DNA from 2 places in the Paenibacillus sp. p3-SID867 genome. Region 1 is predicted to be linked to the other one. Evidence: a T-box and tRNA genes for the amino acid it is inferred to sense, from the RefSeq annotation. Region 1 holds a T-box; the other holds one or more tRNA genes.
What was found. A T-box is a leader RNA that pairs with one kind of tRNA and senses whether it is charged. The one in region 1 lies ahead of M4D81_RS32275 (valine--tRNA ligase), so its partner is inferred to be a tRNA-Val.
Positions count from the first base shown of each region.

Region 2: it encodes a tRNA-Val, which carries the amino acid that the T-box ahead of M4D81_RS32275 (valine--tRNA ligase) is inferred to sense. The anticodon was not compared.

Region 1 covers NZ_JAMBDM010000030.1:22,403-30,639, reverse strand. Annotated here, with positions in the region: gene M4D81_RS32290 (SPOR domain-containing protein) at 1-596, opposite strand, end outside; gene murC (UDP-N-acetylmuramate--L-alanine ligase) at 808-2,184, opposite strand; gene M4D81_RS32280 (bifunctional folylpolyglutamate synthase/dihydrofolate synthase) at 2,191-3,594, opposite strand; gene M4D81_RS32275 (valine--tRNA ligase) at 3,603-6,272, opposite strand; T-box leader at 6,384-6,683, opposite strand; gene M4D81_RS32270 (LysM peptidoglycan-binding domain-containing protein) at 6,937-8,237, opposite strand, start outside.
Region 2 covers NZ_JAMBDM010000001.1:306,130-314,366, forward strand. Annotated here, with positions in the region: gene M4D81_RS01470 (aminotransferase class I/II-fold pyridoxal phosphate-dependent enzyme) at 1-996, shown strand, start outside; gene M4D81_RS01475 (DUF1292 domain-containing protein) at 1,062-1,385, opposite strand; gene M4D81_RS01480 (copper amine oxidase) at 1,480-2,034, opposite strand; gene M4D81_RS01485 (MBL fold metallo-hydrolase) at 2,286-3,023, shown strand; gene M4D81_RS01490 (DUF3892 domain-containing protein) at 3,086-3,319, shown strand; gene M4D81_RS01495 (GNAT family N-acetyltransferase) at 3,410-3,853, opposite strand; gene M4D81_RS01500 (hypothetical protein) at 4,204-4,467, opposite strand; tRNA gene M4D81_RS01505 (tRNA-Val) at 4,603-4,675, shown strand; gene M4D81_RS01510 (cyclic lactone autoinducer peptide) at 5,000-5,140, opposite strand; gene M4D81_RS01515 (accessory gene regulator ArgB-like protein) at 5,124-5,666, opposite strand; gene M4D81_RS01520 (hypothetical protein) at 5,602-6,285, opposite strand; gene M4D81_RS01525 (hypothetical protein) at 7,345-8,237, opposite strand, start outside.

The DNA.
Region 1 (8,237 bases):
GCCGCGGTCACGGATACGGCCATTTTCCAGAAGGAGGTAGGCTTGCGCGAGCGATAATAACCGTAATCATCGGCAGGTGACTCATATAGATCCTTCTCGGGCCCGAGATTCCAATTCGAATCGTTTGCGCCTGGGCCTACTCTTCCGGAATACGCGTCATCATGAAGATCGTTGAGATCCTCAACCTCACGCATATCGTCATATGTATCGGCAGGATCAAGCCCGTCACCGAACGACCCGTCCTCGACATGATCCATACGTCTTCTTTCCTCAGCTAATCGCCCCCTGGGCCGGGTATGACGCGATGTTCTCCAATCTTGTCCGTTCACATACCGAGTGTCCTCCTCCCGGAGCGGCGGGACGACGCGCAGATGATCATGCTGGATGCTGCTCCTATGTTCAAACGAATTGCCCGCATCGGTAAACCGATCAGTCGTTGTGTCAAACTCGTCGAATGCGAGATGACGGTCATCAACTTGATCATTGCGTCTTGCTGGAACTTTTTGATACGAATCCCGTTCCTCACGCATATGATCCTTGTAGCTGTCCTTCGGCGGATCGTGATCGAAACGAATCGTCATCCGTGCTTTATTCATATCCACACACCTCACTTGTCCTTCTACACCTAGCTATATGATCAAGCTTGGCAACTTATGAGTGTGCGAAAAACAAAACAACAGGCTGATCAAGAAAGTGTCTTGATCAGCCTGTATTCTACTTATCGATCCGCTGCTTTGCCTCCGTTCGCAGACAAAAGCCCATGCAATCCCCTCTGCAGCGAAGCGGCAAAGCATTCTTGCAGCCCATTTACTTCTTGCCTTTAATAGACTCCGCTAAAGCAGCGCCGACCTTCCAAATATCGCCCGCACCCATCGTCAGAACCAGATCGCCTTCTTTTACGCGACCTTTGAGATCGCTCAGGACATCTTCTTTGGTAGGCAAATAGCGGGCACCGGCATTGCTGTTCTGGACAATCAGCTCCACCAGCTTACCGGAACTGATACCCTCGATCTGCTTCTCGCCGGCGGGAGAATAAATATCGGTAATGATCACCTCGTCCGCTTCCCCGAATGCGCGGCTAAACGCATCCAGAAGGAAAAAGGTCCTCGAATACCGCTGCGGCTGAAATACGGCAATAATCCGTTTGCCGGTAGCTTTGGCGGCACTGATCGTAGCCTCGATCTCCGTCGGATGATGCGCATAGTCGTCAATCACGAGAATGCCTTCAGCTTCGCCCAGCACCTGGAAGCGGCGCTTAGCTCCGTTGAACTTGACGATGGCCTCTACAATCGCTTCGAACGAGATTCCCCCTTTCAAGCAGCAAATCACCGTAGCCATGGCGTTGTAGACATTGTGTTTACCCGGTACGGACAATTCCACGGTTCCCAGCTCCATGCCGTTATGAAGCATGGTGAAGCTGACGTGACGGTCGCCGAGCACCAGATTCGTTGCCGTATACTCTGCATCCGCGTGAATGCCGTATGTCGTCACATTGCATTTTAGGTCAGGCAAAATCGCCTGAATGTTGTTATCGTCCGCGCAAACCACGGCCGTACCGTCTGCCTTGATCTGGCTAAGGAATTGTACATATGCTGCCTTGAGACGATTGAAATCCCCTTCGTAATTCTCCAGGTGATCGGCCTCAATATTCAGAACAACGCCGAGCCAAGGGTGGTACTGAAGGAATGAACCGTCACTCTCGTCCGCTTCGGCCACCACGTGCTCGCCTTCACCGGCCTTGGCATTGGTGCCAACGTTCATGATTTCCCCGCCGATGATAAACGTCGGATCGACGCCGCATTCCTCCATTACGAGCGCAATCATCGATGAAGTGGTTGTCTTACCATGTGCACCCGCTACGGCGACCCCTTTGCGTTCGTTCAGAAGACGCGCCAGCATCTGCGCACGGTGAAGGACAGGAATGTTCAGCTTCTCTGCTTCGACCCGCTCCACGTTGTCTTGGGACAATGCCGTCGAGTAAACTACAAGGTCCGCGCCCTGGACTTGCTCGGCGGTATGTCCAATGTATATTTTGGCGCCTTTGGCCGCCAGCTTTTCTGTCAATTCTTGCGATGCCACGTCAGAACCCGTGACTTTATAACCCATCTCCAGCATAACTCTTGCAATGGCGCTCATCCCGTAGCCGCCAATTCCTATAAAATGAACATGTTCCGATGTATTCAACAGATATCACCAACCTTTTTCAGAATCGGAAAGGCCCAGGAGGTTGGAACGCACGTCGGCAATCAGGTACAACGTGCCCGACACCACCCCAAGATCCTCCGCTTCCGTCCGTGACTTCAACTCTTCAAGTGCGTTTTTCCAATTTGGTTCTATGATGATTTGCAGTGTATGTTTGGCGTATTTCTCCCTTACCTGCTCTACGATGTCACCAAGCGCCTTGGCGTCCAGTTTCTTCCGGAAATCCGGTTCAGTCAGGATAAGCGTATCCACTATTGGCAGTATATGCTGCAAATACGATTCATGATGCTTATTTGCCAGCATTCCCATCATTAAGTTCAGTTTCCGATACTTATAAATCTGCGGCAAGCTCTTGGCCAAGGTTTCAGCCCCTTCGGGGTTGTGCGCACCATCGAGAACAATCCGCGGGGAGGACTGCACTTGTTCCAGTCTTCCCGCCCAGAAAGTATCCTTAAACCCTCTGCGCAATTCTTCATCATCCACGATGAAAGCCATATACTGGCGAAGCACTTCCAGCGTCATCATCGCAAGCGCGGCATTGGCGCATTGGTGCTCACCCTGCATCGAGATGTCCAGATCCATGTTCCGGAACGGACCCTTAAAACGGAAAGTCTGGCTTTCTTCGTCCCCACGCAGCCGCTCATAGGAGAACTGTTCATCTACGAGATACAGACTTGTACGGTTTTTGACTACCGTTTGTTTCAGAATATCGACTGCCTCCGGCTGAGTTACCGTGCTCACCACAGGAACTCCAGGCTTGATAATGCCAGCCTTTTCCGTGGCGATCTCCTGAATGGTATCACCCAGGACGTCGGTATGGTCCATTCCGATATTCGTGATCACCGAAATGATGGGATGTACGATATTGGTCACGTCAAGGCGACCGCCAAGTCCCGTCTCCCATACCACCACGTCCGGATAAGATACCTCGGCGTAATACAGTATCGCAAGGGCGGTGGACACCTCAAACATGGTGGGCGATCCGAGCCCGGAGCCCGCAATTTCGGCTACAAGCGGTTCTAAGCGATTAGCGAGTTCAAGCAGCGTCTCTTCCGGTATGTCCTCGCCGTTATACTGAAACCGATTGGTAAACTTCGTAATATAGGGAGACGTGTAGGTGCCAACCGTGAATCCCCCTTGAAGCAGAACCTTTGTTAAAAAAGCGCATGTGGAGCCTTTCCCATTCGTTCCGGCCACGTGAATAAATTTTAACCGCCGCTCCGGATGGCCGAGCAGCTCCATCAATCGCTGAATTCTATCCATGCCCGGGCGGATTCCAAACGGAATCAGCCCGTTGATCCAAGCTACCGCTTCCTCATAGGTATGGAACGGAGCTGCCACTGCAGCTGCCGAATGATCAACCATCGTTCTCACCTTCTGGTCCAGATTCATTTTGCCCTTTAGCCTCTCAGTTCTTCGATGCGCGCAATCACTTTATTGCGTTTGTCCGAGTAATCCGCAAGCTTCGCCCGTTCTTCTTCAATCACCTTTTCAGGTGCTTTCGATACGAAACCAGGATTGTTCAGCTTCTTCTCCACACGCTCGACTTCGCTGTTCAAGTGCTGAATTTCCTTTTCCAGACGCGTGATCTCCTGAGCGATATCGATCAACCCGGCAAGCGGCAGATACATTTCAACACCTGTTACCACGGCGGTCATCGCCTTATCCGGCGCCTCAAGCGCAAGGGAGGATTGATACTCCGACGTGTTGCAGAAGCGGCGAATATAATCCGCATTGCGATCGATGATGCCAGCAATTTGCTCGCTTACCGGCTTCAACTGGAGTTCTACTTTTTTGCTCATCGGTACGTTTACTTCCGCCCGGATGTTACGTACAGCACGGATGACATCCATCAGCAGGTTCATTTCGGTAACGGCTTCCGCATTCTCAAATGCCTCATCATAGGTCGGCCATGAAGCCAACATCACCGTCTCGCCTTCATGCGGCAAATGCTGCCAGATCTCTTCGGAAATGAACGGCATGAACGGGTGGATCAAGCGCATCGTGCGGTCCAGCACATAGGCAAGCACCGACTGCGTCTTTTTCTTGGCCGCTTGATCCTCGCCGTACAGGGACAGCTTAGCAAATTCAATATACCAGTCACACAGATCATCCCAGATGAAATTGTAGAGCAGTCGACCGGTTTCGCCAAATTCGTAGGCATCAATTAGACGCGTAATGTCTCGGGAAGTTTCGTTCAGACGATGCAAAATCCAACGGTCGGCCGTTCCCAGCTCTCCGGAAATGTCGATATCCGCCGCCGTGAAGCCCTCCAGATTCATGAGCGCAAAACGTGACGCATTCCAGATCTTGTTCGCGAAGTTACGCGCTTGTTCCACACGTTCCCAGCGGAATCGAAGATCCTGACCCGGCGTACTGCCGGTCGATATCATATAACGCATGGCATCTGCGCCATACTGTTCAATAACCTCGAGCGGATCGATACCATTGCCGAGCGACTTGGACATCTTGCGGCCTTCGCTATCCCGAACCAGACCATGGATAAGCGTATCTTTGAACGGCATTTGATCCGTAAATTCAAGCCCTTGGAAAATCATCCGCGAAACCCAGAACGGAATAATATCATAACCCGTTACGAGAACGCTTGTCGGATAATAACGTTTGAAATCCTCACTGTCCAGATTCGGCCAGCCCATGGTCGAGAACGGCCACAATGCCGAGCTGAACCAGGTATCCAGCACATCCTCATCCTGTCTCAGATCGTCCTTGCCAAGCTTCGCGCGCGCTTCCTCTTCATTCATGGCAACAACCACTTCGCCCGTGGATTCGGAATACCAGGCCGGAATCCGGTGGCCCCACCACAATTGACGGGAGATGCACCAATCGCGCACATTCTCCATCCAATGCAGGTAGGTTCTCTCGAACCGGTCAGGCACGAAATTTACGCCCTTGCCGGATTTCTGCGCAGTAACGGCTGCTTCCGCAAGCGGCTGCATCTTAACGAACCACTGCGTCGACAGATACGGCTCGACAACGGCGCCGGATCTTTCGCTATGGCCAACCTGATGAACATGATCTTCGATACGAAGCAGCACGCCCGATTCCTTCATGTCGCTTACGATCTGCTTGCGGCATTCTGCTCGGTCAAGCCCCTGGTACTTGCCGGCAAATTCATTCATCGTCCCGGATTCATCCATCACGGTGATTTGTGGCAGATCATGTCTCAGACCCATTTCGAAGTCATTCGGATCATGGGCCGGCGTAATTTTAACCGCTCCGCTGCCGAAATCCTTCTCCACGTACTCATCGGCAATAACCGGAATTTCTCGGCCGACAATAGGCAGGACCAATGTCTTGCCGATCATGTCTTTATAGCGCTCATCTTCCGGATGAACGGCTACCGCCGTATCACCCAGCATGGTCTCCGGACGGGTGGTTGCTACGGTAATGGAGCCGCTGCCGTCTTTCAGCGGGTATTGCAAGTGGTACAAATGGCCGTTGACCTCTTTGTACTCCACTTCGATATCGGACAAAGCCGTGCGAGCAGCCGGGTCCCAGTTGATAATGCGTTTGCCGCGATATATAAGCCCCTTATCATAGAGCTTGACGAATACTTCCCGAACCGCTTCTGACAACCCCTCATCGAGCGTGAAACGCTCTCTGGAGTAATCGAGAGACAGGCCGATCTTGGACCATTGGTCACGGATCGTATTCGCATACAGATCCTTCCATTCCCACACTTTCTCCAGAAATTTTTCACGTCCCAGATCGTAGCGGGTAACGCCTTCTTCGCGAAGCTTCTGCTCAACCTTGGTTTGCGTGGCGATGCCTGCATGGTCAGAGCCCGGCAACCACAACGCATCAAAACCCTGCATCCGCTTTACGCGAATCAGGATATCCTGCAGCGTAAAATCAAGGGCATGGCCGATGTGAAGCATTCCCGTAACGTTTGGTGGAGGAATAACAATCGTATACGGCTCCGCGTCCGGTCGTTTGCCAGCTTCAAAGAAGCCGCCTTCCTTCCAGTACGGATACCATTTTTGTTCGGCTGCCTTCGGATCATACGTCGTCGGCATGTCTAACTGGGATTGGTTTAGTTTTTGATCCATATTTTCGTACCTCCGATACTGTTAATCAGTTTTGCCAACCCGTAATGTTTTAGCCTCTGGGCGTGGACATGGATATCCATGTTTGCGTGAAACAAAAAAAGCCTTTCGTCCTCAAAGGACGAAAGACTGTTCTCTCGCGGTACCACCTTTGTTTCGTGCTTATAATCAATCATGAATCGTATCCTCCCATGAAGAACGTGAAAGGCAAACGATCAAGCACGACACTTTACGCAGATAACGGCTGCGGCCGGCGAACTCTAACCAGGGTAGCGATCGATCCCTACTCTATCTCAAGTCCGCAACTCCGGGGCGACTTCGGCAAGCTGGTTCCTGCGGAATCTCACAGCGCTTGATAGCAATTCCGCTCTCTGAAGGCCATACCTTCCTACTCTTCCCGTTCAACGTTGTTCTAGCTTTAGGAATACCTGTACATATACTATTCAAATATACCGTGGTTGTTGCATATAGTCAATATTTTGAGTGTTTCCGAACGATTTAGACATCATACCTGTCGATCCAAAATAATTCTAATACATTGTAATAAAGAAGCCCCGGCTCGTCCGATTCCCCTCTTCTTCTAATCTATTCCCGGCCATACACAAAAACAGGCCAAGGATATCCTACCTTGACCTGCTTGTTCTAACGCGATCGCTTCCTCCGCTGATTACTGGGGAATGTATAATACCTGGCCTTCTTCCACATTCTGCTCGGACATGCGGTTATATAACAAAAGCTCTCGCGGCGTCAGTTGATAACGCTCGGCAATCACGTCGAGTGTCTCCTCACGCTGCACAATGCACATCCGGACCTTGCGGAAAGGCGTTTCCTCATGGCGGTTACCCAGGAACAGACTCTTCCACTCCACGTCCTCGGCCGTTGCGGAGTCAACCAATTCCTCCGTCTCTTCTTCCTCGTCCCGAGCGGCTTGATCCTGATCCTGAACCGTTCTGCTCGATTGAAGCAACGAAGAGAAGCCTACGCCCGATGCGCTGGTTGTGCTGCTGTTCTTCGTGTTGAAGGCCACCTTTAACTCGGGCTTGGTCGGAACCTCTTCGGCTTTAATGGAAACCTCTTCCGTTATATCATCCATATCCTCCGAAGGGAATTCTTCCTCAGCGAAAACAGGCTGCACTTCCTCCGTTTCCGGTGATTCCAGTACCGGAACGGCATCCACTTCTTCACCCTTACGCTCAATGACACCAGGGAAACTGGCTGCTGAATCTTCTTGCTCCGGCTCGGGCTGGACCGCAGCCCGTTCGAATTGCCATACACTTGGAATCGACGACTCAGCTGCCTGAGCTTCCGTCTCATTATGTAAGGCATATTCGACCGTATCCCGGACTTCAGACGGTTTAGAAATGCTAATGGTGCTGTCTGCTGAGTCCTGTGAATCCCGTGTTTGGTTCTCATACTGCGCCCAGGATGCCAGATACTGCTGTGTGCGCGCATCCGTCCCGGACTCTTGAGCTCTGGTCTGAGCCTCGTTGAAGTAAGAAGGCGAAGTCGAGTTAGCGTCTGGATGAGTTCCGCTGCCATGAAGCTGGTCGTACGGGTTGGCTGCGAACTGCTGCTCCCCGTTCGAATACAAATCAGTCGCTTCAGGAGCATGTACCACTGTGAATTCCTCATTGGCCCATACTTGGTCGCGGGCTCCCGGAGCCGCCGCCTGAATTCCTTTGAGCGACAGAACCCCTGTAATGTTCAAGCTGCGTTTGGATAACAAATCCACGTCAAAATTCTCGATCTCGACCGCGATGTCATCCAATGATGATACCCGGTTCATCGGTACCGTGATTTCAACCGGGATCCAGTGTTCGAGCGGCTCCGTCTCTCCTGCTTCGGTGTCACCTTTATACAGGCCTGCAAGAAGCAGATGACCCCGAAGCGTAGCCTGGTCCTGCTGACTGATTACCTGAATATGCGGGATCAACTCCGCCTCTTCCAATTCTTCGATTCCCGGCAAAT
Region 2 (8,237 bases), on a different contig from region 1:
GCCAAAGCCGTACTGGTCATTAACCCGACATACTTCGGGGTAAGCGCCAATCTGAAGGAAATCGTGGATTTGGCTCACAGCTACAATGTGCCCGTTCTCGTGGATGAGGCGCACGGTGTATTGATCCATTTTCATGAAGAGCTCCCGATGTCGGCCATGGAAGCGGGGGCCGATATGGCCGCGACCAGCGTCCACAAACTCGGCGGCTCGATGACGCAGAGCTCCGTGCTGAACGTGAATACCAAGAACGGATACATCAATCCTTATCGCGTACAGACGATTATCAGCATGCTGACCACAACCTCCACCTCTTACATCCTGCTGGCATCGCTTGATACTTCACGCCGCAGTTTGGCGCTGCATGGACGCGAAATGGCTGCAAGGACGATTGAGTTGGCGCAATATGCACGTGATGAAGTCAACAAAATCGAAGGTTTGTACAGCTTTGGAAAAGAAATATTAGGCGGGGAAGCGACGTACTCCTATGATCCAACCAAATTGACGATCCATGTGCGCCACCTCGGCATTACGGGATATGAAACCGAGAACTGGCTGCGGGATCACTACAATATTGAGGTGGAGCTCAGTGATATGTACAATATTCTGTGCCTCATTACACCGGGGGACAATCGGGAGACCATCGATATTTTGCTGACAGCGCTCCGCGAGCTTTCCAATCAATACATGCATGTGAATGAGATTAACGAGCTGGTTGTGAAAACTCCGGAAATTCCGCAGTTGTCGCTGATCCCTCGCGATGCATTTTACGGAGATACGGAAGTAGTGCCTTTCAAGGAATCGGCAGGGCGCATTATTGCCGAATTCATCTATGTCTACCCGCCAGGGATTCCGATCCTGCTTCCGGGCGAAGTTATTTCCCAGGAGAACATCGATTACATTATCGATCATGTCGAAGTAGGCCTTCCTGTTAAAGGCCCCGAGGACCGCAGCATCCAAAATGTTAAAGTCATCGTGGAAACGGATCCTATATTCTAAAACGTCAGCTGTAAACACAATAAACCCGGTGCGAATGGTTCGCACCGGGTTATTGCTTTGGAATCTTATTCCTGGTTTGCAGCAGCGACCAGTTCGTTGTAAACCGCCTCTACTTCATTCCATTCTTCTTCGTCCTCAATATTGTAAAGAACCATTTCCTCGTTCTCTTCTTCCATACGTAGAATGACGCCGTCCGCTTCCGGATTTTCGCGTTCAAGCAAAAGCGCGTAAAGCTTCTCGCCGACATCAAATGTCTCCACAAGAACCATCTCTACTTCTTTTCCTTCTTCATCCGTCAATGTCAGCACAAACTCTTCATGTTCGTGGTCGTGGTCATGATCGTGACCGCAGCCGCAAGCATCTCCGTGTTCATGTTTGTGTTCACTCATTGAAAAAACCTCACTTCGGTTAAATTATCATACTTTCGTATCGTATCACGGATAGCTTCTTCAGGTCAATTTCTGCCAAGTGCCTTAGGGCCCCTTAATTTAGGGCAGTAATCACTTTCTCCGCAACTTTCACAAAACCGTCCTCCGATTTGACTTTTACATAAAAGCCCACCGAGTATTTTCCCGCCGTTTTGAAATCATATGTGAAATCGTAGGTTCGGAACCAGAAGTTATCCTTGCGGTCCTTTACTTCCTGGGATTGGATGTCCTTGATATTGCCCGAAGGATCCTCAATCGCTACTTTCACGGAATGAATATCGTTGTTTAAGCTGTCAACCTGGCTAAAAACATTGAATTTCAGCTTCCCCTTGTTCACGTTGCCGAATACAGTATCTCCTTTAAACAGAAAAATATGCACGTTCGGCTTGATGACTTGAACTTGTCCATTCGCGGGATTCCAATCCACAGCGCCGTCAAATTCCCGAACCGGCACATACGTTTTGCCATCAATTAAATATCCGCCATCCTTCAATTCATGACCGTTCAGCCAGACACGGACACGCTCATTAACGGAATCTGCAAACAAAAGGGTGCTGCCACCCATTAAAGAGAGCACTAGCATACATGCCATCACTTTTTTCCATTTCATAATAATCATTTCCCTCCATTGGCTCATCTTGTTGTTATATGTGTATACTACATGTCAAAAAACAAGTTGCGGACAATTTTGCACTTTGTGGTAAAATTTTTTCCTCGTGCGTAACGATTGGTCCTATCACGAATTATAATGCATTTCGGCCCCGATTCGATCATATAATCCGTGTAAATCAACGTGGAATTCGTTAAAATATACATTAGCATACGGGGACTACACATCATATCATCAGGAGGTTTCATCCATTGACACTAAAATTGCAAATGCTTGGCACCGGCAGTGCGTTTGCCAAGAACTACTATAACAATAACGCACTGGTCCAAGACGGGAATTTCACACTTCTCATTGACTGCGGCATCACCGCTCCAATGGCACTTCATCAGCTGAATAAGACCTTTAACGATATGGATGCTGTGCTTATCACTCACATTCATGCTGACCATGTAGGCGGACTTGAGGAGCTGGCTTTTATTATGAAAATGAAATACAACCGTAAGCTCCCACTCTATATTGCCGAGACGCTGGTGGAACCGATATGGGAGCACACCCTCAAAGGCGGTTTATATCAACAGGGACATATCTCCTCCCTGCATGATGTATTTGACGTACACCCTCTGAAACCGGGAGTGAAGACCCATATTTCATCCGGCATCTCGGTAGAACTGATTCATACGCAGCATATTCCCGGCAAGGACAGCTATTCGCTTTATCTGAATGATCGGATTTTTTACAGTGCTGACATGGTATTCGACCCTATACTGCTCAACCAATTGGTGAATGAGCGGGATTGTGAAGTGATTCTGCATGAATGTCAGCTGCAAGGCCCTGGCGAGGTTCATACGACACTGGATGAGCTGCTTAGCCTACCACAAGAAATTCAGGAGCGCACCTATCTCATGCATTACAGCGATGAGGTCGAAGCTTTCATTGGCAAGACCGGCATCATGGAATTTGTGGAGCAGCAGCGGGTATACGAATGGTAGTTCAGTATAGATGAATAGTTTATGAGGTTTCCCGGGAACACTAAAACCGGGAGGCGATTCATATGGATAATAGACAACAAGAAGTCGTAGGCGTACGTAAAAACGGAGATGGCGACATCATCGAACTTAAGCTGGATAACGGCAGTGTCGTTGACTGCAAGACAGCGCAACAAATGGCCAAGAATAAAGAAATCAAAAACCTGAACGTATTCCGTGGACGTGACGGAGACGAACATCTTCGCTCCAATGCGGATGGCGATCCAAGCAACAACCTGGACAATTTGCCAAACTTTTAAAATCATGACTAAAAAGACCTCGAGTCGATACTCGAGGTCTTTTCTTTTAAACAGTGAGGATCTCATTAGCACCTTAATATGGTAAGAAGCCTACAGTTCCTTTTTCATACGAACGTGGGGAATGCCCGCATCATCAAACGGCTCGTCCGAAATGGTCTCATACCCAAGCTTGCGATAAAATGCCTCCGCTTGCACCTGTGCATCCAGTACAGAATACTGCAGCTTCAATTCACGCGCCTGCGCTTCCAATGCCATCATCAGCACACGCCCTATCCCTTTGGAGCGGAATGGCTTACGCACTGCAATTCGCTGCATTTTGGCGGAATCCTTATTGTAATAGGTGATACGTCCGGTTGCCGCGTATTGACCTTCCGATTTGATCAGGACATGAAACGCATCGGATTCCAGACGATCGTACTCATCGATCTCCAGGTCAATCGGCACCTTCTGTTCAAGCACGAAAACATCCTTCCGGATATCCAGCGCCTGCTGCAATTGCTCTTCGGTTGATACATTTATGATTTCTGCTGCCATTTCAACACCTCTTTATGTAGAATCAATTCTAGTGATATCGCAGATCGAGATATTATACAAAATAATCGTTTTCCTGTATAGTATAAGCTAACGTTTTCTTGAAAGGAGCATGGCCTTTATGGGCATGGGAGCCACGATATTTTGGGCTGTTATCATCTCAGTCGTCATCATCTACCCTATCTTTTGGGCGATTAAAAAAGGTTATTCCCGCAAATGGGATGAGGAATAGCATCGGCCGTTTTACAGCAAACCGCCAGCCTGCAAGCCGACGGTTTGCTCTGCTCGTTGTTCGAGCAATGGATACAGACATTATTACGACTGATCTGTTACGGATTCGTTGCTGCACCCCTTTATGGTTGGAGATCACGTAATGTGTCCACCGAATCCATCGGCGGTACCGGCTCCAGTGCCCCGCTTCCCTGCTTGGAATACACGTCCTGATCTACAGAACGGCCGTAAACATCGAGCATTACGGGCGCTGCTGATCCATGGAGCGGCTCCAGCTGCACCGACGTTCTCTCCGGGATACTGCAACCGCTGCCCAGTACAGTTACCCCCAGCAACGAGAGCACCAGTCCGGCTCGTTTGAAATGATGGGATTTCCCACCTGCCATACCATTCACGCTCCTCCACTGGCAAATACATGCTGTATTTAGTCTGAACCGGAATGTGATTTTTTATAACGAGAAAACCATTGACAGTCGCATTGTCTGCTGGTAATATATGAATTACCTTTTTAAATATTTCATGATCTGTTAGCTCAGCTGGGAGAGCACTATCTTGACAGGGTAGGGGTCAGTGGTTCGAGCCCACTACAGATCATAACCGTAAACCCTTGATGCCATTGGCATCAAGGGTTTTTTCTTTTTTCCTTCTTTAGATTAGCTAGCTGAATTTCACCCAAAGGGGACGAATTGGGGGGACAAAGTCGGGTTTCCCCGTCTCCAGGTACGTTGCCCGGATCCACTGATCCCGAATGTTGTGTATCTTTATCGAAGATCAACGACACCATTCCAGGCTTGACTTCCACTTATCCATACAAAAAAACCGGTACCCAGAAAGGTGCCGGAAATCATAACCTACATATTCATCTTTATTTATACCATTATCTTTAAGTACCCCAGTCCCCTTACGAAGGATCAAGACTTACTTTAACAGTTCTTCCGGCGTCTCTCCGCTGTATACAAAAACGGGACTTGCAGTATTAACTACAAAAACAGCTACCAACGTCAGAGCAGATGCGATAAACGAAAACAACCGATGTCTAATCCTATGGATCCATAACATGAGCTTGTCCTCCTTTCCAGCGTATTAAACTGATAGCCTGGGCCAAAAATATGACAGCCAATGTTGGGGACTGGAGTCCAAAGTTAAATATCACGATGAAACAGCTAATCAAGCGAAGTTTTGCGTAATGCTTCCTCGATATTCGGGACTGCTTCTCAATTCGGCTGGGAGCGAACAGCATCACCAGCGACAGACTGAGAGCAGTAATTACGAGAATGCCTGCATTCCCCATATCCGCAAAAGACACCAGAGTGAATAGCGCTGTCGTGAATGCAATACAGCCTGCCCCCGTCTTAAGATGATATCCTCCGGAAAATTGCCTTAGTACCGCAAAACCCACCAAGGCTATCACAGCCTGCTTCATGTTACCTGTAAAAATAGAGATAAGCAGCGTGAAGACCACAATACACAATACGTTTAAAATGATGGTGATCGCATGTTTCAGAACAGAAACAGAGGACTTATGGTCGGGTACCTGGCGTTTGATCCCCTCCGCTATCCGCTTTGACAAGCCTTCTATGATCATAAGATTCCCGCTCCTCTGTATTGATGGCATAATACAAGAAGATTCCAAATGTTATTCCAAAGAAGAGAAGGTGCAGCCATAAACGATTAAGGTAAAATAGAATTGCAATTAATATCAACACCACGATAATCAACGTGATCAATAGAACATGTTCAAATTTAATGCGCAGCTTTTCCAGATCGTACTTAAACCCAATACCAAACCTGTACATAATCCAGGATATCAATAGTCCTGTCGCACCTGAGAGGATTTGAAGAATATAACCATTGGCATGATCGGTCTGAATGGAGTCGATCGATCCGAATATCGTTGTCAGATATGCCGTTTGAATTAACGCATAAAACATATAACCCAGAATGGTGCAGATCGCCGACCAGATAACCGGGATCTTAATAATGGCTGAAAATAAGAAAACGAAGATCAGCACGGTGATGAGAGGGGCTAGAAAATCCAATTGAAGTTCGTTGCGCATGATAAAACTTTGTAAGTTGGCAAGGATCATGACAATCAACGCCTGCCCTATGTACTCTGTCGTCTTGAATCTAAGCAATGTCATGATTAGCGAATAAATAGCCAGTGTTTCAAATGTTGAAAACAACATAAACCAAATAACTTCCATTCAAAGCTTTCCTCCCTACACCATAAGAAATGGTTAAATGTGTACTACGCCACTTCTCGATTTATCCTGATTACACTGATGGTTATAACGTCCATAAATAAACGGTATACCGACAGACCCTCAGTTTCTATCGAGTCGTCCTAAATGATGCATGTTCTTGAGGTCAATTCCGATGGCGCCTGCCACTTCTTATATGTCTGGAAACTGTGATGGAAAATGTAAAAACATTAACGTCGTTTATGTCTCCGGTTTGGCCAAAAATTCTAAAAAAGAACAGCTTAGAACTTCGTATACACCAAAACGAATTAAATCGCTGACGTTCAATCCATATACCAAACGAAAATTAAGCACTAGTTATCAAGAATCCACGACCTTGCGAAAATGACTAAGCCAGAATAAACTCAGTTCCTACTATATTAACATCCTGACATCATCTAAGTTGATTATATAAGGCCCGGAGGGCATAACAACAGGTAATTAAATACATAAGTGGGGGAATCCATCATGGATCTATGAAGTGAAGGGTGAAATAGGAAGTTTATTTGCTATATCTCTATTATATACGAACCTACGTTCCTGTTCAACCGTTTACAATCTAAAAAATGAAAGAAAAGGCATCCATCTCGGTTGCCCTTCCCTTCCACCAACCCATTAAGAGATGGGTACCGATTCTTGTTAGCAGATACGTTTTTGTGTATGTTAATAATACACTGAAAATGCAGCATATAAGGAGAATAGGACATTGCGAATTAAGATTAGGATATGCTTAATCGTTCTATTACTAACATTCGGACCACATACAACCTACGGGGAAGACAACAGCTCGCTCAACCAAGAAACAATAAATCGATTACGGGAAACCTATAATCTGGAAGCACCCGGGCCTCCATCCATGCTATCCGGGTGGAGCGAAGGAGACTGGGGAATTAGCCTTGATCCTTCCTCTCTGCCCGATCTAATTCACATAACCCTGCACCCGGTATGGTTCTTTACCCGGCAATTTTATCCTCTTAGCGTAACCCGCTTCATCTTCCCCTGCTCTTCCTGTCATTCCCCGATTCACTTATACAGCTTGGTCCATGCCAAACCATTCGCAACGAGCAGCATGAGGATATATGCTAACATGCCATAGGGAATCGTGCTGCTTGCATAATGCAAACCCCATAATCCGCCCACTACAATAAAGAATAGCAGCACCCACCAGCCGTCTTTCTGCTGAGCCATATTAAACGCCTGAGAGAACGGTGGAGTGCGCAGAATTGCCTTGGCTGATAAAGGAATCAACACCAAGCCGGTAAGGAATACGATGAGAACATCCGGGATAATCCGGCTTCCGAACAGAATCAGGAATATGACCGCATTCACAGTGAAGAGCGGCAGGAACATTTTGACCGCAAAAGCCTTTAACGCCCCTTTGTATAATGGATTCATGCTTGGCATCGGGGCTGCGCCAAACAGCCAGAAGGCTTTGGGCTTGCCGGAGAATTTCAGCATCATAACGACCGTTACAATCATAATGAGCATCGTGTGCAGTACATAGTACGACGATCCCTTGCTGATTTCGGCCAATGAGGAGTTGCGGATTGTGGAGACAAAAAATAAATAAGGCAGTAACACGGACAATCCGAGTGTTGGATACACTTTAAGCTTAAACTCTCTCTCATTCTTCAGCATGCTGGCAGATAATCGAAAACAAGCCTGCTCCGTGCGCGACCGGCATACCAATTTGGCCAAGAATCTGTCCAAGCGCCCGCGCTCCCGCCCTTTTCCCGCTTCGCTGTGAGCCAGCTTCTCCAGATGCTGCTCGAAAGAAGGAATATAACGGACATAAACGATCATAAGCACAATCGGTACGAGTACAGCCAGCAACGAGAGTACGGTCAGCCACCCGCTCCCCTCGCCAAACAACCACTCATACGGAGCCGCAAACCACACTGGCGGAAGCAGAATCT